Regions from separate parts of the Microbacterium sp. NPDC087868 genome, predicted to be linked through region 1. Evidence: riboswitches for the same ligand, from Rfam matches in the RefSeq annotation. Region 1 holds a riboswitch; the other holds the start of a gene.
What was found. A riboswitch is a leader RNA that binds a small molecule or an ion and turns the genes downstream of it on or off. The one in region 1 is predicted to bind S-adenosylmethionine.
Positions count from the first base shown of each region.

Region 2: another riboswitch for S-adenosylmethionine. It lies ahead of ACI2JZ_RS17625 (acyl-CoA dehydrogenase); the one in region 1 lies ahead of ACI2JZ_RS16970 (OsmC family protein).

Region 1 is NZ_JBJDNO010000005.1:80,295-98,366, reverse strand. Features, by position in the region: gene ACI2JZ_RS16975 (DEAD/DEAH box helicase) at 1-2,952, opposite strand, end outside; SAM riboswitch class IV at 3,093-3,214, shown strand; gene ACI2JZ_RS16970 (OsmC family protein) at 3,246-3,797, shown strand; gene ACI2JZ_RS16965 (L-idonate 5-dehydrogenase) at 3,874-4,929, opposite strand; gene ACI2JZ_RS16960 (SDR family oxidoreductase) at 4,919-5,689, opposite strand; gene ACI2JZ_RS16955 (FCD domain-containing protein) at 5,863-6,570, opposite strand; gene ACI2JZ_RS16950 (L-lactate permease) at 6,595-8,271, opposite strand; gene ACI2JZ_RS16945 ((Fe-S)-binding protein) at 8,418-9,182, shown strand; gene ACI2JZ_RS16940 (LutB/LldF family L-lactate oxidation iron-sulfur protein) at 9,200-10,651, shown strand; gene ACI2JZ_RS16935 (LUD domain-containing protein) at 10,648-11,280, shown strand; gene ACI2JZ_RS16930 (MFS transporter) at 11,815-12,987, shown strand; gene ACI2JZ_RS16925 (DUF4190 domain-containing protein) at 13,109-13,552, shown strand; gene ACI2JZ_RS16920 (YceI family protein) at 13,666-14,214, opposite strand; gene ACI2JZ_RS16915 (hypothetical protein) at 14,436-14,594, shown strand; gene ACI2JZ_RS16910 (glycine betaine ABC transporter substrate-binding protein) at 14,744-15,721, opposite strand; gene ACI2JZ_RS16905 (ABC transporter permease) at 15,718-16,446, opposite strand; gene ACI2JZ_RS16900 (betaine/proline/choline family ABC transporter ATP-binding protein) at 16,443-17,705, opposite strand; gene ACI2JZ_RS16895 (ABC transporter permease) at 17,698-18,072, opposite strand, start outside.
Region 2 is NZ_JBJDNO010000007.1:51,680-65,095, reverse strand. Features, by position in the region: gene ACI2JZ_RS17630 (LLM class flavin-dependent oxidoreductase) at 1-1,097, opposite strand, end outside; gene ACI2JZ_RS17625 (acyl-CoA dehydrogenase) at 1,155-2,486, opposite strand; SAM riboswitch class I at 2,502-2,593, opposite strand; SAM riboswitch class I at 2,861-2,962, shown strand; gene ACI2JZ_RS17620 (ABC transporter ATP-binding protein) at 2,962-3,789, shown strand; gene ACI2JZ_RS17615 (aliphatic sulfonate ABC transporter substrate-binding protein) at 3,875-4,897, shown strand; gene ACI2JZ_RS17610 (ABC transporter permease) at 4,967-5,731, shown strand; gene acs (acetate--CoA ligase) at 5,808-7,769, shown strand; gene ACI2JZ_RS17600 (BCCT family transporter) at 7,850-9,721, opposite strand; gene ACI2JZ_RS17595 (Fur family transcriptional regulator) at 10,386-10,814, shown strand; gene katG (catalase/peroxidase HPI) at 10,918-13,101, shown strand; gene ACI2JZ_RS17585 (methylated-DNA--[protein]-cysteine S-methyltransferase) at 13,200-13,416, opposite strand, start outside.

The sequences.
Region 1 (18,072 bases):
ATTAATGCCGAAGCCGCCGGACTTCAGCGAGATGAAGAAGACCGGGAAATCTCCTTCACTGAAACCGTCAATCAGTTCCTTGCGCCGAGGGCCAGTGGTGGACCCGTCAAGGTATCCGTGCTCGATGCCCAGCTCTTCAGCGACGTCGCGTGCCTTGGCCAAGAAACTGGTGAATTGGCTGAAGACCAGAATCCTATGCCCTTCAGAAACCGCGTCCCCCATGAGTTCGCGCAGCATTTCCAGCTTCGCGCTCGGGGCATCGCCCTCGCCTACCAGGGACGGATCCAAGGCCAGCTGGCGCAGCAGGGTCAGCGACTGGAGAATCTGGAAGCGATTCGAATCAACGTCGTCAACCAGGCCCAGGACTTCTTGCCGCACGCGCTGGAAGCGGCGGTCATAGGCTTTGCGGTGCCCCGGCTCCAGTTCGACTTCCAGCACCTGTTCGGTCTTCGCCGGCAGCTCTGGAACGACCTGTTCCTTGGTACGGCGCAGCACGAACGGACGCAGTCGGCTCTTCAGGCGCTCCAGGCGCTCCTGGTCTCCGTCGGCAATGGGCTTCTGGTAGTTGTCCTTAAAGGACTTCGCACCGCCCAGCAGGCCTGGTGCAGCCAGTGAGACCAACGCCCACAGTTCCAGCAGGTTGTTTTCCATGGGAGTGCCAGTGACCACGAATTTGCACGGCACTGGCAGCTGCCGGGCCTGCTTGTAGCCTTTGGAGGCATGGTTCTTCAGTTGCTGGGCCTCGTCCATGATCATGACGTTGAATCCGGCGGCTTCAAAATCCTCATAGGCCAGGCGGAAGATCGTGTAGCTGGTAACTACCAATTGGGCGTCACCGATCTGCGACGCCATGCTTTGGCCGCTCTTTCTAGCTGTTGAAGTGATGCCGGTGACTCTCATCTGCGGCGCAAATCGCTGCGCCTCATTGATCCAGTTGCCCACCACCGAGGTAGGAGCCAGCACCAGGAATTTCTGGGCAGGATCCTCGACGCGCGCTTGTTCAAGGCAAGCCAGCAGCTGGACGGTCTTGCCCAGACCCATATCGTCGGCAAGGACGCCACCGAGATCATGGGTACGCAAGAAGTTGAGCCAGGATAGGCCGTGGCCCTGATACGGGCGCAGTTCAGCGTTGAACGTTTCCGCTAGTTGGACCGGCTGCATTTCTTCACCGCTTTGCAGCGCCTTCATGGTCTGCAGCCACTGGTTGTGCTGGGCTTCGATAATGCCCAGATCCACCAGTTCTTGCCACCAGTCGATGCTCAACTTATGGATGCGGATCGTATCGCCCTGCACCGTGCCCAGCTCCCCGGCCTCTGATATCAGCTGGCGCAGCTGCGTGAAATCTGCACCATCAATCGGGATCACCGTAAGGTCATCGAGGACGAGATACTCATCTTGCTTGGTCAAGGCCTCCAGCAGCAGTGGGAACGGGACCTTGGTCTCGTCCAGGAGCACTTCCACAGACAAGTCGAACCAGTCCCCCGTGCTTTCGCCGGCTTCGACACTGACAGCGGCCGGCGCGTGGCTGATCCGGTACTTCGGCAGCCTGTTCTGCTCTTCAACGACCACATCGGAATGCTCTGCCAATAGCGGCAATGCGTAGACCAAGAAATCGATGGATTCGGAGGTGCTGAAGTCCTTCGGCGGGAAGATTCCTGAAGAGGTCAGTTGCCCCAAGGAAGCCTGCGCGCCGAGCTTGTCCTGCACCGAAGCAGCAATTTCCTTTTCCACGGCATACTGGCGGGGGCCCGCGGAGGCGTACTCCCAGGAATAGCTCACGGTCAGCGGAGTTCGGATGCTCTCCAGGGACAGCTTGAGGCTGGGGCGTGCTGGAACAGGGATGCTGTAGCTGTCATCCTCGCTCTTCAACGGTGCCATCAGGCGCAATCGGTCCAGGTGCTGGCGCTCGAAAAGCTCAACGCCTTCCTGCGGGATGGATTGCGCACCGGATTCAATAAATGTGGCCAGTTCCTTCGTGACCGGTTCAGCGAACCGGGCCAAACCGATTTCCCTGGCCTTCGGCAAGGGGCTGGACGCGTAAGCCAACAAGGTCGGCGGCGTGCCTATGGGCAAGAGGTAGACGTGCTCTTCGCTCGGCCCGCGCAGCTTCCCTTCCATGCTCAGGCCATGTTCACCGCGACGCACATCCACGTGTGCCATGGCTGGTTGCTCGCTGAACTCCACCGGGGCCTTGGCCGTAGAACCACCGTTGACGATCTGCACTCCAGCTTCACGCAGGGCTTCGAACGCATCCAGCAGGTCCTGGCCTGGAAGATCCATCAAGGAGATCCACTCCTTGGGATCCCACGAATGGCGATAAGTATCTTGTTCAACGTGTTCACGCAACCGGTCCAGTTCAACGACCGCACGACGCTGCTTCTTGGAGAACCGCGCATCAAAAGCAACATTGCGCCAGCTGATCCCGGTTTGGATCCAGGGGCTCTTGGTTCCCTGGCGGGCCGGGCGTGCCTGCAAGGTCAGCGCGTCCTCGCCGCCATAACGCGGTTCGCTTACCACTTTCAGGATCAATCCCAGCGGTTCTTCGGCAACCAGCGGCTCATCGGAAATGACTGGAAGCAGACGGTCAAGGGTACGTTCCCACTGCGGCTTGCTATTGCGTTTCCAAGCGTGGGGATCCACCCCGGAGTCGGAGACGAAAAAGCCCTGGTCTTCTTCGGTGGTGACCTCAATGAGCAAGGCGGCGACATCTTCACAAGACTGAACCCCCGGATGCTTGCCGCAGAAGCTGGTGAAGCTGATATTGCCCTCGGTGATTTCCAATTGGGCCATCACCGATTCACGCAGCACCACACCGGAGATGCGGGTAGATCCCGGTTGCATTACCCGGTTGGCGATCTGCACTTTTCCGGAATCACACAGGAATTGGCCCAGGTTGTATTCGGATTCGGTCACCAAGGTCTGGGCCGCAGAAAGTGTCAGCTGGAATTCCATACTCGCCGTTCATTGTTCGTGCAGTGGGCGCCCGAGAGCTAGATTCCATCTTAGCGAGCCGGAAAGCAAGATGCCCGGTGACGAAAAGTTACTTCTGCCCTTTACCCGCGGGCCCTGAAACCGATAGAAATTAATCACTGAATCACGAGTTCCACTCTTTGAGCCCTGGCTGAGTGGACGGCAACCCTCCTGCGTCATTGTGCGGGGTGCCCCAGGTGAAGATTCGACGCATCTTGAACGCCAAGATGCGTAAGCGATGGCGCCCCTTGCGCCAGAAAGGGGATCAATTCCCCATGACTAATGCAGCATCTGCCCCGACCGTATCCGAAGACCGTGCACAGCGCCTGCAGGAAGCAGGCAAAGGCTGGGGCGAACGAATTTCGGCTGCGCCGCAAAGTGCCCAATTGACTTTCACCGTCGAGGGCGAAGGCTTCGATTCGGTAGCCAGCAACATTGTCTCCGGCAAGCACACCTTCCAGGTCGACGAGCCAGCTGCCCTGGGCGGCAGCGACCTGGCCGCAAGCCCCGTGGAATACGCGCTCGGAGCGCTCATCTCCTGCCAGGTTGTGGTCTACCGCTTGTACGCGCAGAACCTCGGCATCCAGGTGGACGACGTGAAGATCCAGGCCAATGGCCACCTCGATGTCCGCGGACTCTTCGGCATCGACCAGACCATCCGCCCCGGCTTCTCGTCGGTGGATCTGGACATCCGGATTGCCGGACCGGAATCAGCTGAACGCTATGAAGAACTGCGCCGCGCAGTGGATGCACACTGCCCGGTGCTGGACCTCTTCGCCAATCCGGTGCCCGTGACAACCGCGGTAAGCATCGCAGAGACCAACTAGAGTTCGCTGAACTAAAAAGCACCGCGGCGGCCCCCGACTTCAGGGGCCGCCGCGGTGCACTTCTAGCTGAAGCCAACTATTGCCCCAGGAAGTTCAGCAGGACTTTGCCGGAGCGAGCCGAATCCTTGGCCGTTTCGAAGGCTTCAAGCGCATCGGCGACCGGGAACTCGTGGGTTACCGCCTCGGAAACCTGCAGTGAACCGTCGGCCAGGGCAGCAAGCACATGGTCGATTTCGTCGTTGAAGCGGAAGGAACCAACCAGTTCCAGCTCGCGGGTAATAGCCAGCGAAATGAGTGCGGGTTGTTCTCCTGAGGGCAGCAACCCGACCATGACCACTCGACCGCCGCGCACGGCACCGCGCACGGCGGAGGCCAACCCGCGGAAGTTGCCGCTGGCCTCGATCACCACGTCCGCGCCCACCTGGGCAAGAGCTTCCTGGTCATCGGCGCGCAAAGTTGAAGTGGCACCGAGTTTCCCGGCGATTTCCAACGGCTTCTCGTGCATGTCCACTGCGATGATTTCTTTGGCTCCGGCACGCTTGAGCACTGCTACAGCGAGAGCTCCGATCGGCCCAGCACCAATAACCAGCGCCTTCTTGCCGGCGACTTCACCGGCGCGCGACACCGCATGCCAAGCAACCGCAGCCGGTTCTGCCAGTGCCGCATCACGCAGTGCTAAGCCAGCAGGCAGCTCACGCAGCATGCGTGATGGCAGGTTCACTTCGCGGGCGAATGCGCCCTCGGTGTGCGGGTAGCGGGCGGCCGAGCCCAGATAGGTGCACCCCGGGGAAAGATTCGGGCGGTCGGCCGGGTAGGGTTCCCCGGTCTCGCCTGGTGTTGCCGGGTGCACGGCGACTTTGGTTCCGGCTGCCGGCCCGCTGCCGTCAGCGGCGGCCTGCATGACGGTCCCGACGATTTCATGCCCGAGAACCATTGGAGCCTTGAGGATCGATTCCCCGGCGGCGCCGTGGCTCCAGTAATGCAAGTCTGATCCGCAGATACCGCCGTAAGCGATGGCAACGCGTGCTTCATCTGCTCGCGGCGCTGCCAGCTCGATTTGTTCAATACGCAAATCATCGGCTGCATGGGCCACGACGGCCAACGTGCTGGTGGCGAGGGAATTAGACGACAACGCTCATGCCTCCGTCGATGAAAATGGTCTGCCCGTTCACGTAGTTCGATCCATCCGAGGCCAACCAGACTGCTGGTCCGGCCAGATCCTCGACAGTTCCCCAACGGGCAGCCGGGGTGCGGCCCAGAATCCAGGAATTGAATTTCTCGTCATCCACCAGATTCTGCGTCATCTCGGTGTGGATGTAGCCCGGTGCGATGCCGTTGATTTGCAGTCCCGAACCAGCCCATTCGGCGGTCATGGCGCGGGTGAGATTGCGCAGGCCTCCCTTGGCCGCACTATAGGCGGAGATGGTGGGGCGGGCCAAGTCGGTTTGCACCGAGCAGATGTTGATGATCTTGCCTTCGCCACGCTGCACCATGGAGCGTGCGACCTCTCGGCCTACCAGGAATGCGCTGGTGAGGTTCGTGTCAATCACACGCTGCCAGTCGGATACTTCCAATTCCAGCATCGGAACGCGGTGTTGGATACCGGCGTTGTTCACCAATATGCGGATGGGGCCGATGGTCTTTTCAATGGCGGCAATGTTCTCGCGCACGGCGGCATCATCGGTGACATCGAAGCAGACGCTATGGATTCTTTCGGCGCCATAGCGGGTGCCGAATTCGGCGACAGTTTCGGCCAAGCGTTGCGCATCGCGGCCGTGCAGGATGATGGTGGCTCCGGCATCGGCCAGGGCACGGGCAAGTTCGCGGCCAATACCGCGGGAGGACCCGGTCACCAGGGCCAGTCGTCCGGTCAGGTCAAAAAGTTGGCTCATGAGTTCCCTCGCATGAAGTGTCGATGGTTCATCGACGGGAACTCACCAGCGGTATGTACCGGCTGCTGTATCCGAAAAAGTAGCCCCGTCGCTTCCCCAAAAACATATCAGATATAAGAGGTGCGAGGGGCCATAAAGTCCGACTTATTTATTTGAAAACTATCCTGCCGGATCTAGCGGGTCTGCGAGTAGAACCAGTTGATGTGCTCTTCGAGCAGCTGGGCCGCCCGTTCGCGCTGGTTCGTCGCGAACGCGTGGTGGATGGCCTTGTGCTGGCGGCGCAGGATGCGCACCACCGGCTGCCAGGCCTCATCGCTGGGCACCGATTCGGAAACATAGTCGCTGATCGAGTTGCGCAGCGATTCCATCATCGATTCCACTACCGCGTTGCCGGCCATGGAGGCCAGGAGCACATGGAACTCGGCATCAATACGGTGGAAGGCCTCGCGCGAGAGCTGCGCGTCGTCCATGCGCATGATCAGCACCGCGGTGCGGTCAATGACCTGCTGGGCATGGATTGGATCGCGCGGCGTCATTTGCGCTGCCCAGGTTTCCAGCAGGATGCGAGATTCGACGATCTCGCGGACGTTGATCCCCTTGGCCGCCAGATGCAGGCGCAATGCCTGCGAAATGCCAGCCGAGGGGTTGGAGATGATCACCGCTCCGGAGTTGGGCCCGGAGCCGGTGGAAGTCTTGATAATGCCCATCACATCAAGGATGCGGATGGCATCGCGGACCGAGGCCCGCGAGATCCCATGCTGCTCCGCGAGCGCACGCTCGCCGGGAAGCTGGTCTCCAACGGAGAGCTTCTCCTTGCGCAGATCCTGTTCAATTGCTTGGAGAACAATCTGGTACGCACGCGGAGCTGGGTTTACTGGCATCGGATCTATTTTAGCCGTTTGAAGCTAAGGCAGCATCCAGGACAGAACCGGGGTGGACTGCAGGTAAACCAAGCAGCACAGCACCAGCAGCATGCCTACGGACCAACCGGCAACCTTCTTGAGGATCACCGACTCCTGGCCTTCCATCTTCACCGAGGTAGCGGCGATGGCCAGGTTCTGCGGGGAGATCAGCTTGCCGACCACGCCGCCGGAGGTGTTGGCGGCAACCAGCAGGTTCGGATCGATGCCGGCATTGATGCCAGCGGTCTGCTGCAGCTTGGCGAACAGCGCGTTGGCCGAGGTGTCCGAGCCGGTCACCGCGGTGCCGATCCAGCCCAGGATTGGCGACAGGAAGGCGAAGAATGCGCCGGTGCCTGCCAGCCAGGTGCCAATGGTGATGGTCTGGCCCGAAAGGTTCATCACGTAAGCCAGGCCGAGGACCGACAGGATGGTCAGCGCGGCGTAGCGCATGTTGTAGACGGTCTTGCCGATTTCGGCAGCACCCTCGGCGAAGGTCATCTTGTACTTGCCGTTGCCGTCGTTCTTCGCGTAGACCAGGGCCACGATCAGGCCGGTGATCAGCAGCAAGGTGCCTGGGGAGGATAGCCACTGGAAGTTGTAGATGGTCGAAGATACCGCTTCGCCATCAGCATTCAGGATCTTGCCGTCCAGTCCTGGCCAGCCGAACTTGATGTCCGTGGTTGCCAGCCATGCAGGAATGTCCACGCCCAGCTTCCACAGCTTGGCCACGCCGAAGATGACGATAACCAGCAGGTACGGGAACAAAGCCATCCAGGTGTTGACCGGGTGCAGCTTGGCATTGGCCTCGTATGGAATTGCGGCGGCTTCAGCAGTCAGCACGCGCTGGCGTGCCTCGTCGGCACCCTTTGGAGTCCAGAAGCGCAGCAGGATCACTGCGGCGGCCAGGCCAACCAGCGCAGCAACGATATCGGTCAGCTCATAGGAGAAGTAGGTCGAGCACAGCCACTGGGCGACACCGAAGGAAATGCCGATGGTCAGCGTTGCCGGCAGGGTCTGGCGCATGCCGCGCCAGCCGTCGAGGATCAGGACCAGGATCGATGGGACGAACAGCGCCAGCAGCGGGGACTGGTGGCCAACGATGGCGCCGATGTCGGCAGCCGGGATGCCGGTCAGGGCACCGGCGGTGGTGATCGGGATCGCCACGGCGCCGAAGGCCACCGGGGCGGTGTTGGCGATCAGCACGGCGCAGGCTGCGCGCAGCGGCGACAGGCCCAATGCCAGCAGCATGGTGGCGGTAATCGCTACCGGTGCGCCGAAGCCTGCCAGCGCTTCAAGCAGGCCGCCGAAGCAGAAAGCAATCAGCACGGCCTGAATGCGCACGTCGCCGCCGCCGATGACGTCGAAGACGCGGCGCAGGTCTTCGAAGCGGCCCGACTTGACGGTGACCTGGTAGAGGAAGATCGCCATGACAACGATCCAGACAATAGGGAAGGCACCGAAGACCATGCCCATCAGTCCGGAGTTCAATGCCAATCCAACCGGCATGTTCCAGCCGAAGATCGCCACGAGGATGGCAACAGCGAGCGAGCCGAGGCCGGCCCAGTGGGCCTTGACCTTGACTACCGCCAGAAGTACGAAGAAGGCTACAAGCGGGATCAGTGCGATGAGCGCTGAAACAGCTATGCTCCCCGCGATCGGATCCGTGGAGGGTGTAAACACGGTGTGGGCGTCCTTACTCGAGATGGTCTGACCATATGTGGTCCGACCACCTAGAGTACAAGGTGAGAGCTATCACAACAAGTCTTGACTATTACGAAGTACGTGGCATAGTATGGTCTGACCACACCCTGAAAGAGTCATTTATTATGCGAATTGCTCTCTTTGCCACGTGCATTGTGGATGCTATGTATCCGGAAACCGCCAAGTCGACAGTGAAAATCCTGGAACGCTTGGGCCATGAAGTCATTTTCCCCAAGGCGCAAGCCTGCTGTGGGCAAATGCACATGAATTCCGGTTATATGCCTGAAGCCCTGCCCGTGGTCGAAAACCACATCAATGCCTTCGACACCGAAGACTATGACGTCGCGGTGGCCCCCTCAGGCTCCTGCGTTGCTTCGGTCAAGCACCAGCACCCTTTCCTGGCAGAGCGCCTGGGCAAGCCGGAGCTCAAGGAACGCGCAGTTGCCGTGGGCAAGCGCACCTATGAACTGAGCCAGCTGCTGGTGGATGTCCTGGGGATCACCAACGCCGCCGAGCAGCTGGGCAGCTACTTCCCGCAGACCATCACCTACCACCCTTCCTGCCACGGCATGCGTTCGCTGCAACTCGGCGATCGGCAACTTGATCTGCTCAAGACCGTCGGCGGCATCACCGTCAACGAGCTTCCGGAAGCTGACCAGTGCTGCGGCTTCGGCGGTACCTTCTCGATCAAGAACTCCGATGTCTCCACGGCAATGCTCGAAGACAAGATGAAGAACATCTGCTCCACCGGCGCCTCGGCCTGCGCGGGCGGCGACGCCTCCTGCCTGATGCACATCGGCGGCGGACTTTCGCGCACCGGAGCCAAGCCAAAGACCCTGCACCTGGCAGATATCCTGGCCAGCACCATGGAAGAGACGGTGTCACTGTGACTCAGGTATTCCTCGGCATGCCTGCCGGCGGGCAGGGCAACCTGTTCGAGACCGAGCCATTCCCCAAGGCCGCGCACCGCGAACTGGGCAACACCCAGATGCGCAAGAACCTGCGCCACGCCACCCACACCATTCGCGACAAGCGGCTGAACGTCGTCGGCGAGCTTCCGGACTGGGAAGAGCTGCGCGACGCCGGCAGCGCCATCAAGAACCTGACGATGGCCAACCTCGAAGAGCGTTTGGAAGAGTTCGAGAAGAACTTCACCGCCCGGGGCGGCATTGTCCACTGGGCCCGTGACGCGGACGAAGCCAACAAGATCGTTACCGAGCTGGTCAAGGCGACCGGCTCGAAAGAGGTCGTCAAGGTCAAGTCCATGGCCACCCAGGAAATCGGCCTGAACGAGCACCTGGAGACCGAGGGCATCGAAGCCTTCGAAACCGACCTTGCCGAGCTGATCGTCCAGCTGGGCAACGACAAGCCAAGCCACATCCTGGTTCCGGCGATCCACAAGAACCGCACCGAGGTGCGCGACATCTTCCTCAAGGAAATGCCGGTAGTGGATCCGAACCTGACCGATGAGCCAGCCAAGCTGGCCGAAGCTGCCCGCAAGCACCTGCGCAAGAAGTTCCTTTCCGCCAAGGTCGCGATCTCCGGCGCGAACTTCGCGCTGGCTGATACCGGCACCCTGGGCGTAGTGGAATCCGAGGGCAACGGCCGCATGTGCCTGACCCTGCCCGAAACCCTGATCACGGTCATGGGCATCGAGAAGGTCCTCCCCCACTGGGAGGACATCGAGGTCTTCATGCAGCTGCTGCCGCGGTCTTCCACCGGCGAGCGCATGAATCCCTACACCTCGCTGTGGACCGGCGTGAGCGAAGACGATGGCCCGCAGAACGTGCACATCGTGCTGCTGGATAACGGCCGCACCCGCGCCCTGGCCGACCGCTTCGGCCGCACCGCGCTGAACTGCATCCGCTGCTCGGCGTGCATGAACGTGTGCCCAGTGTACGAGCGCACCGGCGGCCACGCCTACGGTTCGACCTACCCGGGCCCGATCGGCGCAATCCTCTCCCCGCTGCTGACCGGCATCCAGGTCGAGGAAAACGGCTCCTTGCCATATGCTTCCTCGCTGTGCGGCGCCTGCTACGACGCTTGCCCGGTGAAGATCAACATCCCGGAAATCCTCGTGCACCTGCGCGGCGAGGACGTGGATGCCAACCGCGACAAGCACAAGCTCCCGACCCAGATGGATCTGCTGATGAAGGGCGGCTCCTGGGCGTTGGGCAAGGGCAAGAACCTCGGCCTGCTCGAAAAGGCCTTGCCGCTGGGCCGGCTGATGTCCGGCAAGGAAAAGAAGATCAAGAAGCTTCCGGGCATCGCCGCAGGGTGGACCGCCAGCCGTGACATTCCCGCCCCGCCAAACAAGTCCTTCCGCGACTGGTGGAGCGACGAGAAGGAGTCCAAGTGAGCGCAAAAGACGAAATCCTGGGACGGATCCGCTCGGCACTAGCCGATGCTCCCGTCGCCCAAGAGGTACCCCGCGAATACCGCAAGACCTCGGATATGGGTGAAGCTGAGCTCATCGACCTGCTGGTGGACCGCTTGGTGGATTACAAGGCCGGGGTGGACGTCATTGACGCCGCGCAGATCCCGGAATACGTAGCGGCCAAGCTGGCGGGAGCCTCCAGCGTTGTCTACCCGCATGGCTTGGACACCGACTGGCTCTCAGGGCTGGGCGAGAAGGTCGAGCAGCGCATCGATGCCCCGGGCGCACGGCTGAGCATCGCCGAACTGGATGAAACCAGCGCCGTGGTCACCTCGTCGGCCGTTTCGGTCGCCGAGTCCGGCACCATCATCCTCGATGGCGAGCCAAACCAGGGCCGCCGCGCGATTTCGCTGGTACCCGACCACCATGTGTGCATCGTGCCGATCTCCTCGATCGTGCGCCTGCTGCCAGAAGCCATGCCGCGACTGGCCATCACCCGTCCGCAGACCTGGATCTCCGGCCCGTCGGCCACCAGTGATATCGAGCTGGAGCGCGTTGAAGGCGTGCACGGCCCGCGTACCTTGGACGTCCTGATGGTTCGCGGCCTGTAAGGCTGGCGCAATAAGCTTTCGCGGCCGGTTCCCCCCTCCTAAACCTCCAGGGAACCGGCCGCGAGTGCATTTAAGTGTGCTGTCGGCTTCTTGCCCTAGCCGCCGGCAATAAAACCCTTCAGGTCCGCCTCTATTCGATCGCGCGCGGCAAAAAAGCGAAGCCGGCAGTCCAGCTTCGAACATTTCGCGGAAGCGCACCGGTGGCATGGAAACGCTCAAGCCCGCGATGACTTCCCTGGCTCCATCGTGACGGCAATCCGTTATGCTTCCCTTGCCTCGGATTTTCATCACCGGAGATATCTGGCGCACCCAGCCCGCCAATCCTGTCCAGGCTTGGACGTGTCCATGGCGCTGCCGCTGGACGCGACCGGTGAGTTGGGCGAATTCTTCGCTCAATTCATGACTGAATCACCAGTAACTGCCTAGCTGCCGATGCGTCATCTGCCCGTGGCAGCTGTCATCCAAAACAGCATCAGCGGGCAGATTATGATTACATGGATAGGCAGGCGGAAGATTCTCACTTGAAGGGCCGGGATGGAGAAACAACAGGACCTTCGGATTTCGGTACGCACCATTCCCGATTCGGCTTTGCGCTTCGTCGGCTTCCTTTCCTTCTTCGACCGCTATGGCACCCCTCCCATGCTGGTCGCACTTTCGCTGGGTACCTCGCTCAGTTTCGCCCAAGCTGTCCAACTGGTAGCTTCCTATGCCTTGTTCTATGCCATTGGCCAGCCGATCTGGGGCGTGCTTAGCGATCGTTTCGGGCGTCTTGCGGTATTGCGCGCGGCGCTCATCGGCGCTGGCCTCGGCGCGGTCGCCAGCATCATGTTCACCGACTATTTGCCGCTACTCATTGCCCGCTCCCTCACCGGGTTTATGTTCGGCGCGCTGTATCCAACGCTGATGACGCTCCTGGGCGATACGCGTACCGGGGTAGAACGCGCGCGGGGCTTATCTGATTTGCAGATCTATTCCTCGCTGGGCACCACCCTGGCGACATTAGCTTCAGGAGCATTGGCAACATACGCGAACTGGCGGCTGGTGTTCCTGTTGCCTGCACTGGGTTGCGTAGCGGCCCTGTATAGCTTGCGGAAGGCGGCAGAGCCCGAACATTCGCGTTCCGGATTCCAATTCCGTGCAGCTTTGCGTCCCATGAATTTGGCCCTTTATGCCATCGTCTTCCTCGAAGGCGGGCTGCTCATGGGATTGCTGACCTATATCGTTCCCGCCTTGCAAGAATCCGGTGTCGCTATTGGCTTGGCGGGAGCGCTAGGTTGCGCTTTTGCCCTGGGAGTCATTCTGGGTGCACGCTTGATGCGCCGATTGGTGGCACGCATTGGCCGAACGTGGCTTATTGGGGGTGGCGGCCTGGTGCTTTGCGCAGCTTTCCTCCCCTCGGCGTTCGCTCCCTCCCCTGCCTCTTACACCCTCACCGCGTTCTTCCTGGGTGCCGCGAACGCGATCATGCACTCATCAATGCAGGGGTGGGCGACCGATATCTCGCCTGACGCGCGGGCCACCACCGTTTCACTATTCGTTTTTGCCCTGTTCGCCGGGGCATCTGCGGCGACCTACCTAACTGCAGATTTAGCGCAGAATGGCCACTACGGACAGATCTTCGGGATCGGCTTGGCACTGAGCCTATTACTCGTGGCGTTGGCGACAGGCACTCATGCGCTGTGGCGCAGAATGCATCCTGCCAGCTGATGTCTCGCGCAGCTGCAAGGGATCCGCGCAAGAGTTCTTCTAGAGATTAGATGTTATTGCCGGTTGCATGTGAGAATCTTGAATTAAGCGAACGAGCCTCACAAGCGGAAAGCAGGTTGCCATGACCAGTCCAGGCGAAGAACCACGAAACCCTTATTCTTCAGGGCATCAGGGTCAGAACCGGCAGTACCAGCAGCCTGGTTCCTACGATCTCAACGGCGTCCCGCAACAGCCTTACTACAATCAACAGGCACATGGCGAACCGGGCCAGTATCCCCCGGGTAACTTCGGCTATCCGACAGCATCCCAATTTCAAGGCACCCAGCTGGCACAGACCTCGATGATTCTTGGCATTGTGTCAATCTTCGTAGCAGGCGTGATCCTTGGCCCGATTGCTATTTTCAAGGCCAATAAAGCCGAAAGGGAATTCAATACGGTATCCACGGTCGGCAAAGTGACCGGTTGGATCGGCACCATTTTGGGCGTGCTCTGGATCGTGTATGTCGCATTCCTTGTCATCGGTGCTATCGCATTTTCCGTGGACCCGTCGTTCACCGGGTCCTAGGCACGTTTTCCCTCGACTTTAACGACAAAGCCTCCAGCTCACTTTCGTGAGCCGGAGGCTTTGCCGGTATCGGCCCTTATCCCGTCATCCCCATGACGGACTTCGGGAAACTTTTACTCTGCGGTTGGCAGTACGAACGAAGCGTCGATTTCGATCTTGACCTTGTCGCTGACCAGAACGCCACCGGCTTCCAGTGCTGCGTTCCAGGTGATGCCGAATTCCTTGCGGGAGATGGTCGTGGATGCGAAGAAGCCAACGCGGGTTGCACCGAAAGCGTCTACAGCTTCGCCGCCGAGCTCTGCTTCGAATTCAACTTCCTTGCTCACGCCGCGGATGGTCAGATCGCCAACGAGAATGAACTCGCCAGCCTCGCCCTTGACCGCAGTGGACTTGAAGGTCATGGTTGGGAACTGCTCGGCGTTGAAGAAGTCCTCGCCCTTCAGGTGGCCGTCGCGGTTAGCGTCCTTGGTGTTGACCGATGCGATCTGGACGGTTGCCTCGACCGAGGAATCTGCCAGGGTTGCGCCGGTGGTCAGGGTTGCGTCGAATTCAGTGAAGCTGCCGCGAACCTTGGAGATGCCTGCGTGGCGAACCGAGAAGCCAATCTCGGAGTGCGATGCATCGAGGTTCCAGGTTCCGGTGGTCAGTGCAGATGCAGTCATGTCTAAATCCTTTCGTCGGGCCATCAAGTAGTTGACGCCTCAATTTGTTTTGCTGATACCAGTATGACACTAATGAAGTTGAAGCGTCAACCACTTTCCCTAAAAAAGTTTCATCTGACTCTTCAAGAGACCCTTATTTTGATACTGACTAGGAAAGTTTCCACTGAAGTAATTTTTCATGCACCCCTTTACTCCGACGTGTACATGGCTAGACTGAGGCCATGAACGCAAATGACCCAGTTCCCGATCATGCCCAAGAAGAAGCCGAGTTATCCGCAGAGCTAGAGGAAATTTGGCAGGAAGAATCCATCACTACCGCTGCCACGACCGAAATCGCCGATGAAGTCGACGGCGAGCTAGGTACCCGGAATCAGCAATAGGTAGATGGCCTCCACCTATTTCCATCCTGCAAGCAAATCCATCCGAGAGAAACCAATCCCCAGTGAATCCTCGGCGACATTGAAATGGATCCCCGGCATCGCGATGCCGGGGATCCATTGCTTAATCCATGCAGTTTTCGTTGCCTCGGTTAGGGATTGGAGACCAAGCCTTGGCCAACCATCCATTCGAAGGCAACATCTGCCGGTTCACGGCCAACCACGTCCACCTGGTAATTCAGGTCCATCAAGACCTGATCAGTCAGCAACGGAGCGATCTTGTCCATGATCTGCTGGATTTCCGGGTGCTTTTCAAGGAATTCTCCGTTGAAAGCCGGGGCGGCGTTGTAGCTTGGGAAATACTTCCGGTCATCTTCCAGCACGGTCAAGTTAAGCGCCTTGATGCGCCCGTCAGTGGTGAAGACTTCACCGAAGTTGCACGCGCCATTAGCGGTTGCCTGGTAAATGGCACCCACGTCGTACAGACCGATATTGTCCTCAGCCACTTCTGAACCACGGTCGATATCGTAGTGTTCCAGCATTGGAGTCAGACCGTCTCGACGGGAATTGAATTCCGGGTCGACGCAGAACGTCAGATCTTCGGGGTCCAGCGTCTGCAGTTCGGAAAGCTTGGTGATACCCAGCCGCTTGGTCGTTTCTTCGTTCATCGCCAATGCGTAGGTGTTGTTCAACGGTGCCGGATTTCCCCAGATAATTCCATTGGCAACATCCTCATCGTGCACCGACTGCCACTGCTCTTCTTCACCCACAACAGGTGATTCGTGGCCCAAGTAGGTCAGCCACGCGGTACCGGTGTACTCCCAGAGCACGCTCGCGTCGCCGGAAAGCAGCAACTGACGTGCCGGCTGGGAGCCAGGAACATTGGTCAGGTCGGTGACGTCATAGCCGGCAGCCTTGAGCGCGATCACGGTGATCTTCCCCAGCAGCAGCTGCTCGGTAAAGGACTTGGACGTGACGGTCACGGTGGTGTCTTCAGCGTTTTCGACCAGCGGCTTGATCTCGGCGGGGCCGGCGTTGGGCACCGTCCCGGTCGATGGGCTAAGTCCGCACCCAGTCATTCCGATCAGCGCGGCCATGGATAGGACAGCTAAATTCAGTTTGCGGTTCACGAAAGTCCTCTCGGTCGTGCCACCTGTTCGACGACGCGGCCAAGCCAATCAATCGTCAAAGCCAGCAAGGCCACTAGCAACGAGCCGGCAATCAGCACCACATTCAGGTTCAGGTTCACTCCCGTAGTGATCAAGATGCCCAGCCCGCCGCCGTTGATAAAGGTTGCCAACGTCGCGGTGCCTACCAGCAGCACCAGGGCTGTGCGGATGCCCGATAGCATCACCGGGACGGCCAACGGCAGCTCGACCTTCAACAGCACGGACATCTGGCTCATGCCGATTCCCCGCCCGGCCTCCACCAGGCGTTCATCAACCTGCTGCAGGCCAACAATGGTGTTGGAGAGCACCGGAAGAATCGCATAGATCACCAGTGAGACAATGGCAGTTTTCGGGCCGAACCCCAACCAGAAGGCCAAGAGCACGATGACGCCAATGGCGGGTGCGGCTTGGCCGAAGTTGGCAATGGCGCGCACCGCCGGGGCTGCCTTGCGCAGTCCGGGGCGAGTGAGCAGCACGCCGAGCGGAATCGCGATCAGCAGAACGATGAGCGCCGAGATGACCGTGATCTTCAGGTGGTCGAGGGTGTAGCCCCAAATCGTTGCCGGATCCAGCGTTTGCTGTTCGGTCTCGGTCAGGTCGGCTGTCACCAGCCAACCCACCAAGATGGCGAAAGCAGCTGCGATTCCGGCGATCTGCCAAATCAAGCTGCGGGTTTCGGATCTCATGCCGATTCACCATCCTGCCCGGTGGCCGCACTGTCGATATTCACGACGTTGATGGCACCCGAGTTCAGGCCAACCGGCGCCTCGTGATTAGCATCCGTGGTGTTGTTCGCGGCCGCGATCGCCTCCATGACGGTCTGCACCGTGATGACACCCGTGAGCACATCACGGCGTCCCGTTACCAGGGCCGACTCGGAACTGGCCACCAGCATGGTGTCCAATGCGTCGTTCAAGGTGGCCTGCTCACCGACGACCGGCATGGATTCATCGTAGGTACCCTCGATGATCTGGGCACGCGACAGTTGCCGGCGGTCCATGCGGCGCAGCGGACGTCCCCGCGAATCAAGCACTACCGCGTATTTGCGTCCGGCGCCCTGCAGTTGCGAGAGCACCTCCGAAGCATTCTTGCCCGGTGTGGTGGTGATGGCTTCTCCCAGTTCCACTTCGTTCACCCGCGTCAGGGTCAGCTGCTTCAAGCCGGCACCCGAACCGATGAAATTCTCCACGAACTCGCTGGCCGGATTGGCCAGGATCCTTTCTGGGGAGTCGTACTGCTCCAGCTGCGCGCCTTCGTTGAAGATCGCAATCCAGTCGCCGAGCTTCACCGCTTCGTCGAAGTCGTGGGTCACGCACACGATCGTCTTCTGGACTTCAGACTGGATGTTCAGCAGCTCATCCTGCAGACGCTGGCGGGTAATGGGGTCAACTGCACCGAATGGCTCATCCATCAGCAAGACCGGTGGATCCGCTGCCAATGCACGGGCGACGCCCACACGCTGCTGCTGGCCTCCGGAGAGCTCCTTGGGGAAACGGGCCCGGTAAAGTTCCGGATCCAGCGAGACGAGTTCCAGCAGCTCGTCGACGCGGGCAGCGATCTTCTCCTTGGGCCAACCCAGCATCTTTGGAACCATGGCGATATTGGTCGCCACGGTCATATGCGGGAACAGGCCGCCAGCCTGGATCACATAGCCAATGCGGCGGCGCAGTTCATCACCGTTCATGCCGGTGACATCTTCGCCGTCAATGACGATCTTGCCGCTGGTCGGCTCGATCAGGCGATTAATCATCTTCAGGGTGGTCGTCTTGCCGCAGCCCGATGGCCCCACGAACATCACGATGGACCCGGCAGGGATCTCCAGGGTCAGGCCGCCTACGGCCGATTTCTTTTGTCCCGGGTAGGTCTTGGTTACTTCTTCAAGCATGATCGAAGCGCCGGTGACATTCTGGGCCACGGCATTTTCAGGGATCTTATGTTCAGACACGGATACCTCGCGGGGTAGTCAGTCGGCCAATGCCGAGCAAAATCAAATCAAGGATGAGCGCCAGGATCACGACGCCAACTACGCCCGTGATCACGGATTCCAGGGAGTTCGCGCCGCCCAGACGCGAGAGTCCTTGGAAGATGAACCCGCCGAGGCCAGGACCCAGGGCGTAGGAGACCACTGCGGCGACGCCCATCACCATCTGGGCTGAAATTCGTACGCCAGTCAGGATCACCGGCCAAGCTATGGGAATTTCTACTGATATCAGAGTCTTCAGCCGGCTCATGCCGATGCCGCGCGCTGACTCGATAATGGTTGGTTCGATGTTGTTCAGCCCAACGATCGCGTTGCGCAGAATTGGCAGGGC
Region 2 (13,416 bases), on a different contig from region 1:
TCGGCCAGCTGGCGGATGGTCCACGGCTTGCCGGTATCGCCGCTGGCCTTCTTGAAGGTTTCCACCGAGGACTGGATGGCGTTGGACTTCACGTCGTCGCCGATGACATCGTCGGGGCCGTAGACGGACATGTCGATGCCGGTCCAGCCCGACAGCAGTGCCAGCGACCCCTCGATATCCACGTAGGAGCTGTAGTCCTGGAACTTCGCCTGGGCCAGTTCGGTGGTTTCGGCGGTGATGATGGTCTGCATGGCGAAGACCTTGATGTCGTAGCGGCCACGCCCGGCGGCCTCGGCAGCGTCACGGATCTTGCTGACCGCTTCCTTCAGCAGGTCGCGGGTGGGGCAATTGACGAAGATCGCTTCAGCGTTCGACGCGGCGAACTCGGTGCCGCGCTTGGAGGCGCCGGCCTGGTAGATCACCGGGGTGCGCTGGGTGGACGGCTCGGTGATGGCGATGCCCGGAACCTTGAAGTACTTGCCTTCGTGCTCGATCGGGTGCACCTTGGCCGGGTCGGTGTAGATGCCGGTGGCCTTGTCATTCTGCACCGCGTCGTCTTCCCACGAGCCTTCGAGCAGCTTGTAGACCACCTCGAGGTACTCATCGGCGTGGTTGTAGCGCTCGTCGTGCTCCATCTGGTCTTCCTGGCCCATATTGCGGGCCGCCGATGGCAGGTAGCCGGTGACGACGTTCCAGCCCACGCGGCCGTTGGTCAGGTGGTCCAAGGTGGCCAAGCGGCGGGCGAAAGCGTACGGGTGCTCATAGGCGGTACCTGCGGTGACGCCGAAGCCGAGGTTCTCGGTCACAGCGGCCATGGCGGAAACCAGCATCATCGGGTCGTTGACCGGTGCCTGCGCGCCGGAGCCCAGCGGGGTCACGTTGGTGCCCTTGTACACGTCGTAGGTGCCCAGCACGTCGGCGAGGAACAGTCCGTCGAACTTCCCCTTTTCCAGCACCTTGGCCAGGTGCGTCCAGTAGCCCAGGGTGTTGTAGGTCGAGGCCTTGTCCTGCGGATGGCGCCACAGGCCCGGCGACTGGTGCACCACGCAGTTCATGTCGAATGCGTTGAATAGGATCTCGCGCTTGTTCTCGCTCATGGCTTTGCCCCCATAGGTCGGTAATCGTGGAAAGTTGCTGGTTTGCGTCGCAGGCCCTCAAGCCCGCTGGGTTGAATCTTCGCCGGTGACGGACAGCCGCTGCGGCTGGACCCCGTTGATCTCGTAGTCCCCGACGATGCGCGCCTTGTAGATCGCCGGGTTATGGGTGGCGATGGTGCGCGCATTGCGCCAGTGCCGGTCCAGGTTGCAGCCGCTTCTGGTGGACGAGGCTCCCAGTCCGTCGAAGAGCTTGCTGGTCACGCCGATGGCCAGTGGCTGCACCACGGTTTGCGCGCGGTTGGCGGCCAGCTCGCATACGGCGTAGCGTTCCTCGTCGTTCAGTCCCGGATCGCCCAGGGCCGCCTCGACTTCGAGTACCGCGCCGATCACCACGGAGTCGGCAGCGAAGGACTCCGCGGAAACTTCGCCCACCAGCTGGAGGACCTGGGGTTCCTGGTATACCGGCACCCCGGTTCCGGTGGTGAAGATGCGGGTGCGCGCCTGCACCGCGTGACGCAGGTCGTTCAATGCGGCGCGGGCGATGCCCGCCTGCACGGCCATGAGAACCAGCTGGAAGATCGCCGCTTCGGAGTCATTGGTCTGCTGCGGCATGAAGCAATCCACCGGGACCTGGTGGAATTCGGTGGTGCCGGTTCCGGTGAGGCCCTGGCCGAACCCATCCCAGTCGTCGAGGATCTTGACGCCGCTGCGCTGGGTGGAGACCACGGCGATCTGGCGGCCGGCGAGCTCCGGGTGGGCCACGGCAACGGTGGTCCAGTCGGCAAAAATGGTGCCGGTGCAGTAGTACTTTTCACCGTCGATCACCCAGCGCCCGTCCACGGTGCTGGCCTTGGTGTTCAAGGTGCCCAGGGCGTTGCCACCGCGTTCGGTGTAGGCGTTGCCGATAATCTGCCCAGCAGCGATGCGAGCGACCCACTTCTTGCGCAGCTCTTCGTCCTCCAGCGCCAAGACGTTCTCGACGAATGCGATATGCGCACGCCACAGCTGGCCTACGTGGGAGTCCGCCTCGGACAGCTCGATGAGCAGACGGAAGACATCCACCAGCCGTGCGCCGTAGCCCCCGTCGGCAACGGAAAGGCGCAGCGCACCGAAACGCTCGCGATTCAGCAGGCCTACCTGCTCGAAAGGAAGCACGCGGTTCAAGTCGCGGTCCTTGGCTGTCGCGGCGATCTGCGCAAAAACGGGACGGAAAATTTCGGCCAGCCGGTCGTATTGCTCATCCGCACTTGGTCCGGGGGTGATTTTCAGCAATTGCCTGGTCGGCAGCTGTTCTTCAAACTTGTCCAGGTCCATTGTGGTGGCCTGCGAAGGGTCACTGAGCTGGTTGAAGTCCAGTCCGAGGGCATTGTGCGATTCACCAATAGGCATCAGGGTTCTCAATTCTTTCCATCGGTCCTGGCGGTAGCACCGTCCCGCTATTGGGGTGGTTGCTGCGGCGTCGTGGAGCCAGATCTCTCAGCCGCTCTGGATGGGTCGTAATTCATTTGTAACGGTAATAAACCGGCGTTTCCAACCCGCGAAGTCACATTTCGTCCCAGTGCCGGCAGTGCCCATCTTCAAATTTCACAGCCTAATCCGCGTCCTGCCGAAGATGAGTTGCAAAGTTTTGCTTAATGTCGAGCAAACCGGCCTGCAATAAAATAAATAACGAAATTTCTGGGCAATGTGACGTAGTTGTCGAAGATTTTTTCATATTACGCAAGATTTGCGTTCAAATCGTTCGACTCGTTGTAATGGACACGTAACCATCCCGAGCGGCCGAGAGATCTGGCTCCACGACGCCGCAGCAACCACCTTTGGAGTTTTGCTCTGCAGGCCGGTGCTACCGCCAGGAACGATGGAGATGAACATGACTCTTTCCTTTGCAGCGCCCGAGGCAGCTCCCGTTGCCTCAGCTTCAAGCGCCCTGGACGTGCAGTTCAGCAACGTGTCGCGAACCTTCACCACCAAGATGGAAAGCCGCACCGTTCTGACCGATATCAACCTGCAAATTCCAGCAGGTCAAGTCGTGGCCATTCTTGGAGCCAGCGGTTGCGGAAAATCCACGCTGCTGCGTTCAGTATCGGGCTTGGACCACCCCACCACCGGCACCATCCGCACCGGCACCCGCGAGGTCACCGGCATCAACGAGTTATGCGCCGTTGCCTTCCAGGAGCCCCGGCTGCTGCCATGGCGCTCGGTTCGCCAGAACATTGCACTGGGCCTGGCACCGGAAACCGATAAGCGCGCCGGCAACTCGCTGATCGATGAGTTGATCGAGCTGACCGGTCTGAGCCATGCAGCCAGCTTGCGCCCACGCGAGATCTCCGGAGGCATGGCGCAACGGGTTTCGCTGGCTCGCGCGCTGGCTCGGCGCCCGGGTGTATTGCTTCTTGATGAACCCTTCGGCGCCCTCGATGCGCTGACACGCTTGAAGATGCAGGATCTGCTGCTCTCGATTCACGCATCGTTCCCCACCACTGTTCTCATGGTGACCCATGATGTGGACGAGGCGTTGACTTTGGCTGACCGCGTGATTGTTCTGGGGCGAGGCGCTGGGCATAGTGCAGCGGGCGTCATCGAGGATCTGTCCATCTCAGCTGTGCATCCACGCCGGCATACCGATGAAAAGTTCGTTGCAGATCGCCTGCACCTATTGCGCCTGCTCGGCGTCGACCCAACCAACCATTAGTCCCGGCCACGCCGTGGGTCCCGAACCATTCGTCCCCTTTGCCTTTTCACCTACACCGCTTGCACGCACAATTCTAGGATTCTCCATGCTTTTGAACCGTCTCACCCGCCGCACTGCATTGTCCGCCGCCGCCTTGATCGTTGGCGCAGTTGCCCTGACCGGCTGTGCTGGCGAAAACGCTACAGCCTCCTCGGATGGTCAGACCCTGTCCATCGACTTTGCCACTTACAACCCGCTGAGCCTGGTACTCAAGGAAAAGGGATGGTTGGAAGCAGCCGCCAAGGAGCAGGGCGTAAATGTCGAATGGATCCAGTCCGCTGGTTCCAACAAGGCCAATGAAGCTCTTCGCGCCGACGCAATCGATGTTGGTTCCACAGCCGGTTCCGCTGCGCTCCTGAACCGTTCGAACGGTGCACCCATCAAGACCATCGCACTGTATTCGCAGCCGGAATGGGCGGCCCTGGTAGTGGATAAGGACTCGAAAATCGAGTCCGTTGAAGATCTCGCTGGCAAGACCGTGGCCGCTACAAAGGGCACCGACCCATACTTCTTCCTGCTGCAGGCGCTGGAATCCGCGGGCTTGAGTGAAGCTGACATCAAGCTGCAGAACCTCCAGCATGCCGATGGACGTACCGCCCTGGCCAACGGCTCGGTTGATGCCTGGAGCGGTTTGGATCCGATCATGGCCGCTGCCGAAAAAGACGGCGCGCAACTGGTTTACCGGAACTTGGATTTCAACACCTACGGTGCGCTGAACGCTCGCGAAGACTTCATTGAGCAGAGCCCCGAACTCGCCCAGCTCGTTGTCGATGCCTACGAAAAGGCTCGTGGCTGGGCAGCTGACAATCCCGAGGAAACCGCAGAAATCCTGGCCGACGTAGCAGGGCTCGAACCAGGAGTTGCTGCCACCGTCATTGAGGAACGCTCCAATCTGGACGTTCCGGCAGTTCCCGACGCCAAATTCACTGGAGTCCTGAGCAAGATTGCTCCCACGCTGGTCGCTAGCGGCGATGTCTCGGAGCAGGAATCCGTTGATGAAGCTCTGGAAACCCTCATCGATGACCAGTTTGCCGTCAAGGCAGACGCAACAAAGATCTCCGGAGAGTAACCAGCCATGAGTCCCTCTAACGTGGCTGGAACCCGCGGAAGCCAAACACCTGCCAAGCAGAAGGCCAGCATGGCCGCAACGATCCTGCGTGCCCCGAAATGGCTGCTTGCGCTGGTCTTGCCGCTGACCACCCTGGCTGTGTGGCAATTTGTCACCGTTACCGGAATCGTTGCTCCGTGGACACTGCCAACTCCGGGTTCAGTGGTTTCTGCTGCCATTGAGCTCTTCCAGGATGGCGAACTCGGAAAGCACATCGGCATCTCCACTCAGCGTGTTCTTCTCGGTTTCGCCTTCGGATCATTGCTGGGCTTGGCGCTGGGTGCGCTTGTCGGACTGTCCAAATTGGCAGATGCATTTCTGGGACTGAGCATCAGCGCCCTGCGTGCAGTCCCTTCCTTGGCTTGGGTTCCGCTGCTGGTGCTCTGGATGAAAATGGGTGAAGATTCCAAGGTCACACTCGTGATCATTGGTGCCTTCTTCCCGGTCTTTACCACCGTCGCCTTGGCGTTGCGCCATGTCGATGCCCACCTGGTCGAAGCAGCCCGCTCCTTCGGGTTGAAGGGATTGAAGCTGCTGCGCACCGTCCAGCTGCCCGCAGTGGTCCCTTCGATCTTCTCCGGCCTGCGTTTGGCACTAGCCCAAGCTTGGCTCTTCCTGGTCGCAGCCGAACTCCTCGGCGCGTCAATGGGCCTTGGCTTCTTGCTCACCGACTCGCAGAACAACGGCCGATTGGACCGCCTGATCATGACCATCGTGCTGCTGGCCGTCTTTGGAAAGATCACCGATGCCCTGCTGTCGATAGCAGAACGCTGGGCTATCAAGCGCTGGACCTGAAACCGGACCCGCTAATACCCGCTAGTACCCGCTAGTACCCGCTGACAAAGCTACCCCTCACCAAAGAAAGTTTGCGATGACCACCGAATTGGCAACAACCTCAACTCAAGTTTCAGAGGCAGCACGCCAGGAATTCTGGGACGAAGCGGCGAACCTCTTGGATTGGGACATCCCGTGGCACACCACCAGCCGCATCATTCCGGCCGATCCGGATGCCAAGCGCGGACCGGAAATTTCTTGGTACCTCGGCGGCAAGCTGAACGCCGCAGTGAACTGCGCCGACCGCCATGTAGCTGCGGGACGCGGGCAGAAGGTCGCACTGTATTTCGAAGGCGAGCCCGGAGACCGGGTAGCCGTCACCTACAAGAATTTGCAGGAGCGGGTCTCCCAGGCAGCCAACGCCTTGGAATCCCTGGGTGTGGTGAAGGGCGACCGCGTGGTCATTTACCTGCCGGTGCTCATTGAAACAATTGTCATCACCTTGGCTTGCGCCCGCATCGGCGCCATCCACTCGCTGGTCTTCGGCGGGTTCTCCGCCGAAGCGCTGAGGTTCCGCGTGGAGGACACCAAGGCAAAGGTCCTGGTCACCACCGACGGCCAGTTCCGCCGCGGCACTTCGGTTCCGGTCAAAGGCAACGCCGATGCGGCCGTTGCCGGCGAGAACGAAATCGAAAAGGTCCTGGTTATCCGCCGCACCGGCGACGAAATCCCGTGGACCGAAGGCCGCGACATCTGGTGGCATGAGGTGGTTGATACCCAGTCCACCGAGCACCACGCGCAGGCATTCGATGCGGAAACACCGCTGTTCATCATGTACACCTCGGGAACCACCGGCCAGCCGAAGGGCTTGGTGCACACCACCGGCGGGTACCTGACGCAGGCGGCCACCAGCTACAACCTGCTGTTCGCCAACCCGGACGAATCCCAGCGCGCCAAGGACGTGCACTGGTGCACCGCCGACCTCGCCTGGGTCACCGCGCATACCTACGAGATCTACGGCCCGTTGGCCAATGGCGTCACCCAGGTAATCTACGAGGGCGTCCCCAGCGCCCCGCACCCGGGCCGCCACTTCGAGGTCATTGAACGCTACAAGGTCACCAGCTACTACACCGCTCCCACCTTGGTCCGCTCGTTGATGGGCTGGTTCCCGGACGGCATCCCCGCTCAATACGATCTGTCCTCGGTGAAGATCGGCGGCACTGTGGGTGAAGCCGTCAATCCCGAGGCATGGAAATGGTTCCGCCAGCAGATCGGCCGGGACAGCGAAGCAGGACTGCCGATGGTTGACACCTGGTGGCAGTCCGAATCCGGCGCGACCGTGCTTTCCCCCCTGCCGACCGATGGACATTTCAAGCCAGGCTGCGCCGCACGCGCGCTGCCGGGCATCTCGGTGGACATTGTTGACGATGGCGGCCTGAGCGTGCCGGCCAACCAGCAGGGCAATATTGTCATCACGCGCACTGGCCCGTCGATGGCCCGTACCGTATGGGGCAACCCGACGCGCTACTACACCAGCTACTGGGAACAATACGTAGAGCAGGGCTGGTTCTTGGCTGGCGACGGTGCCCGCTTCGATGAGGACGGCGATATCTACATCCTGGGCCGCACCGACGACGTGATCAATATTTCCGGCCATCGGCTTTCCACCATTGAAATCGAATCGGCATTGGTCACCCACCCCGGCGTGGTGGAAGCCGGCGTCTGCCCCACCCCGGATTCCAAGACCGGACACGCTGCAACTGCCTTCGTGGTACCGCTGGACAAGACCCTGGTTGCCGAGTCGCCTGACGAGCAGCTCGTTGCACGGCAGGCCGAATTCATTGCTGAACTCCGCAATACCGTCGCGGTGCAGATCGGCCCGATTGCCAAGCCGCGGGAAATCGTCTTGGTTCCAGATGTGCCCAAGACCCGTTCGGGCAAGATCATGCGCCGCCTGCTCACCCAGCTGTTCGAGGGCACCACGCTCGGCGACACAACGAGCCTGCAGAATGAGCCGTGCATTCCGGAGATCAACGCGATCTGCCGCGCGCGCGGCTAATCGCTGCTCCCAGGCCCCTTGGGGTTAAACAAATGAAGCTTCTTCCCCGGCGGGGGAAGAAGCTTCATTTGATTTGCCGGTTAGGAATCCCCGGTCGTTGGCTTCTGGCTCTGGCCATCGGCCGCAGTGTTCTTGCCGTCCTGCACCGGGTCAGCGGCGGCTTCGGTGGCGAAGAGCTTCCCTTCGGAGGCCTTGCCCTCGGCACTGACCAAAGGAATTTCGGTGGTCATCAAGCTGAACTGGCTGCCCTCATGGCGGTCAACCGCTTGGCCCACGGACTGCTCCAGGACCTTTCGAGCCACCTTGCCGCGAAGCACCAGCGGATCCTTGCTCAGGTCCTTCCACAACGCCACGCAGAGCAGGAGCATCACAATCACGAATGGCAGCGCCGAAACAATGGTGATGTTCTTCAGCCCGGTCAATGCCTCCGCCGGATGATCGCCGCCAGCCAGCAGCATCACCGCGGCCACAGCGCCGGTGGCCACGCCCCAGAAGATCACGGCCTTCTTGGATGGCTCTTCAGCGCCGCGTTCGCTGAGCGCACCCATCACGATCGAGGCCGAGTCTGCGCCGGTCACGAAGAAGATTGCAATCAGCAGCACGGTGACGACCATCAGCACGGTAGCCATCCAGCCCGACAGCGGGAGGCGCCCAAGCATGTCGAAGAGGATCAAATCGAAGTCGATATCTGGTACGCCGTCAACAATGCTGGCCAGCTTTTCCCCGGTTTCCCCGGAGCGTTCAGCGCGTTCCTGAATACCGATTGCGCCACCGCCGAAGATTGCAAACCAAATCAGGGTGACACTGGATGGAACGAGCAGCACGCCGGTGACGAACTGGCGAATAGTGCGGCCACGGGAAATGCGGGCGATGAACAAGCCTACGAATGGGCTCCAAGAGATCCACCATGCCCAGTAGAAGACAGTCCACGAGGACAGCCAATCAGACATTGCGCCATCGCCGGCAGCCGTACGCGAAGCCATCTCCGGCAAGTCGCCGATGAAAGCGCCAATGGCATTGGGAATGACGTTCAGGATGAACAGAGTTGGGCCGCCAATGAAAACGATCAATGCGATGATCAATGCCAATACCATGTTGGTGTTGGACAACCACTGGATACCTCGCTCGATGCCGGAAACGGCAGAAGCGACAAACAATGCCGTCAGAATGCCAATGATGATAACCAGAACGCCGGAGCCGACCTTCTCCATCATCCCGGTGGCCTGGATGCCGCCGCCAATCTGCAATGCGCCCAGACCCAGCGAACAAGCCGAGCCGAAGAGGGTGGCGATGATGGCCAGGATATTGATGGTGCGCCCGCCCCAACCATGGATGGCGCGGTCGCCGAAGATCGAGCTGAACATGGCTGAGAAAAGCTGGGGGCGTCCCAGCCGGAAGCTGCCGTAAGCCATGCCCAAGCCAACGATGGCGTACATGGCCCATGGGAATAGGGTCCAGTGGAAGAGCGTGGTGCCCATGGCGGTGCTCAGGGCATCACTGGTGGAACCTTCCACCGTTCCCGGAGGAGGCGACATGTAGAAGTACAGCGGCTCGCCTACGCCGTAGAAGACCAAGCCGATGCCCATGCCGGTTGCGAACATCATCGAGATCCACGAGACCGTGGAGAACTTTGGCGTCTCGCCGTCCTTGCCCAGCGGGATGCGTCCGAAGTTCTTGGCCGCTACGACGATGGCGAAGACCGCGAAAACCGCGGCAGCGATGACAAAAAGCCAGCCAGTGTTGGTGATAACCCAATCAAGGGCCGCACTGGAGGCCTTGCCCAGCCCTTCCGGGGTAGCGAAACCCCAAATGATAAATGCCAGCGCTAGAACGCCGGCAATTCCGAATACCCAGTAATCCGTACCGGAAAGTGAGTACTTCTTAGGTCGTCTGTGACGAACTGAATGCAGTTCCTCGACGAGGTCTACGATTGATTGATCCGTCTGCTTCATTGCGTTCTTCCTTCACTGGTGAGATCCCGCGGAGAAGATCCGGGCGGAATCTGCCGAGCCATCGCCTCTCGAGTAAACGATCGCCATGCAGTGTGATTGATTGCGAATTGCTTTTCGGGTGTCGGTCCGTTGTGTCTAAATCTAGCGTTGGAGCAGCCTGAAAGAAACAGCTATTCTCCGCTGATATCCCGCGAATTATTTCTGCGAGTTGACCCGATTTAGCACGAATTTGACACGATAAATCCCAAAATGGGCCTTTTCCAGCATGGTCGACATCTCATCAAGGGTCAAATCTGTTCCTTGATTTCTCGCCATTTTCGGACCTCCGCCGCCCCAGGATCACGTTGTTTACGCTGGCATCACCATCTATGTGAGCTTCCTCGCCCCATGGAGTTTTCCACTCCTTGCCCCCGCGAAATCATCAAATGACCGGAAATATTCTTGGAGTCAAAATCGCTCATTATTGCCTTTCCTATTCCTGGTGAAATCTCTATGATTCCGCAATTTTTCTCCCCGGAAGCACGTCATGCCTGAACATGTCGGTTACGGAATACTTACTAATGAGCCATTGATCCAACCAGCGAACCGGGGTCCACCAACTTTTAACGTGAAATACACTGGAACTTATCTTGACTGATTCAAAATAAGCAGGCATGCTGGGTACATGACATCACAGGCAGGGATCGAGCAGGTGCTGAAGGCGGCATCGATGCGGGTCACGCAACCGCGCGTTGCGGTACTTTCCGCCGTCGCAGCGCACCCGCACGCGGATACCGAAACCATCATTTCGGCTGTCCGTGAAGATCACCCCAATGTGTCGCACCAAGCTGTCTACGATTCACTCAGGCTCTTCACGAAGCTGGGTGTCATTCGGCAGATACAGCCACAGGGCCATACCGCCCGCTATGAAGCCCGCGTTGGCGACAATCACCACCATGTGGTGTGCCGCCAGTGTGGAAAGCTGGCGGACGTCGACTGCGCTGTCGGCGGCGCCCCGTGCCTGCATGCTTCCAATGACCACGGGTTCAGCATTGATGAAGCCGAAGTGATCTATTGGGGCACCTGCCCGGGTTGCCAGGCTGCGAACGCATAGTTGCTGTCTAAGTAAACCCCTAGATTTGCCATCGTCATCAGCGCAGCTGCTGTGCGATGGATAAAACCAGATAAACCCTAAACAATCCGGAAGGAAAGAGCACATGTCTGAGATGACTGCAGGTCAGTGCCCAGTAGTTGGCGGCGCGGGTCGAATTCACCCTACCCAGGGCAATGCCAACACCGAATGGTGGCCGAATAAGCTGAATCTGAGGATTCTGGCCAAGAACCAGCAGGTTTCCAACCCGCTGGACGAGAACTTCGACTACATTGAAGCCTTCAATGCCCTCGACTTGTCGGCAGTAAAAGCCGACCTGACCGAAATCATGACCCAGTCGCACGACTGGTGGCCAGCAGACTTCGGCCACTACGGCCCGTTCTTCATCCGCATGGCTTGGCACTCCGCAGGCACCTACCGCTCGCACGACGGCCGTGGCGGCGGCGGCGCAGGCCAGCAGCGCTTCGCTCCGCTGAACTCGTGGCCTGACAACGTTTCGCTGGACAAGGCTCGCCGCCTGCTGTGGCCAGTGAAGAAGAAGTACGGCCAGTCGATTTCCTGGGCCGACCTTATCCTGCTGGCTGGCAATGTGGCTCTGGAAGACATGGGCTTCGAGACCTTCGGTTTCGCCGGCGGCCGCAAGGACGTTTGGGAAGCAGATGACGATGTCTACTGGGGCCCTGAAAAGGTCTGGCTGGACAGCGAACGCTACACCGGCAAGCGAGACCTGGATGCTCCTCTGGCAGCAGTGCAGATGGGCCTGATCTACGTGAATCCTGAGGGTCCTGACGGAAATCCGGATCCGCTGGCCTCGGCCGTAGACATCCGCGAAACCTTCCGCCGCATGGGCATGAACGACGAGGAGACCGTCGCGCTGATCGCCGGTGGCCACACCTTCGGCAAGACCCACGGCGCGCATGCCGATGACAAGATCGGCCCGGATCCAGAAGCAGCTCCGCTCGAAATGCAGGGACTGGGCTGGAAGAACGGCCACGGCACCGGCAAGGGCGCGGACACCGTCTCCTCGGGTCTTGAAGTCACCTGGACCTACCACCCAACCCGCTGGGACAACGAGTTCTTCCACATCCTCTTCGCCTACGAATGGGAACTGTTCGAATCCCCAGCAGGCGCCAAGCAGTGGCGCCCGGTCAACAATGGCGGAGCCGGCTTGGTCCAGCCTGCATTCGAGACCTTGGAACACCGCGAGCCACGCATGCTTACCAGCGACCTGGCCCTGCGCTTCGACCCGGTCTACGGCCCGATCTCCAAGAACTTCAAGGAGAACCCAGACCAGTTCGCAGACGCCTTCGCCCGCGCATGGTTCAAGCTGACCCACCGTGACATGGGCCCGAAGTCCCGCTACTTCGGCCCAGAGGTTCCTGCTGAGGACCTGCTCTGGCAGGATCCACTGCCAGCAGCTCCGCAGACCACCTTGGGTGCAACTGAAGTTGCCGCACTTAAAGCCCTGATCAACGATTCGGGACTGACCGTCCAGCAGCTGGTATCCACGGCTTGGAAGGCCGCTTCGACCTTCCGCAGCTCGGATAAGCGCGGCGGCGTCAACGGCGGCCGCATCCGCCTGGAACCACAGGTCTCCTGGAGCGTGAACCAGCCTGAACAGCTCAAGCCGGTAATTGCCAAGCTGGAAGAGATTGTTGACAACTTCAACGCCACTTCCGGGATCAAGGCTTCCTTCGCGGACGTCGTTGTCCTAGCCGGCAACGTCGGAGTCGAGCAGGCAGCCCTGGCAGCTGGCCAGCAGGTCGAGGTTCCATTCACCCCGGGCCGCGTAGACGCAACCCAGGAGCAAACCGACGTTGACCAGTTCGCATGGCTGGAACCAGTTTCCGACGGATTCCGCAACTACGACTCGGGCTTCGTCAAGCTGCCTAGCGAGTACTTGCTGATCGACCGCGCGAATCTGCTGGGCCTCTCGGCACCGGAAGCTACCGTACTGCTCGGTGGACTGCGCGTCATCGGCAATAACTGGGACGGCTCCAACTTGGGCGTCTTCACCGACACCCCAGGCGCGTTGACCAACGACTTCTTCGCGAACCTGCTGGAGCTGGGGTTGGAATGGACCCCGTCCGCTGACGAGCAGACCTACACCACCACCGATGGCCGCTGGACCGGCAGCCGCGTGGATCTGGTCTTCGGTGCCAACTCCGAGCTGCGTGCACTGGCCGAGGTTTACGCTTCGGATGATGCCAAGGAGAAGTTCGTCAATGACTTCGCCTCCGCTTGGGCCAAGCTCATGGACGCAGATCGCTTCGAACTGCGCAGCAAGTAGCAGCTGCTGGGCTGCAAGCCCGTAGCAATTAGTGCTGGGCTGCTGCTTCCCGCAAGGGAGGCAGCAGCCCAGCACTTGTTTCATGCGGGAACTGCCCGTCAGAACAGCGTCGCGGCGCCGCTGGCGAAGTCCGGGTTCTCCAGCTTCAGCAGCTCGGACTTGGCTTCCAAGCCTCCCAGGTAGCCGCCCAATGAACCATCGGTGCGCAGCACCCGATGGCAGGGCAGCACGATGGGAATCGGGTTGGTGGCGCAGGCTGAACCGACGGCCCGCACCGCTTTCGGCTTGCCGATCTGCTGCGCCAGCTGGGCGTAG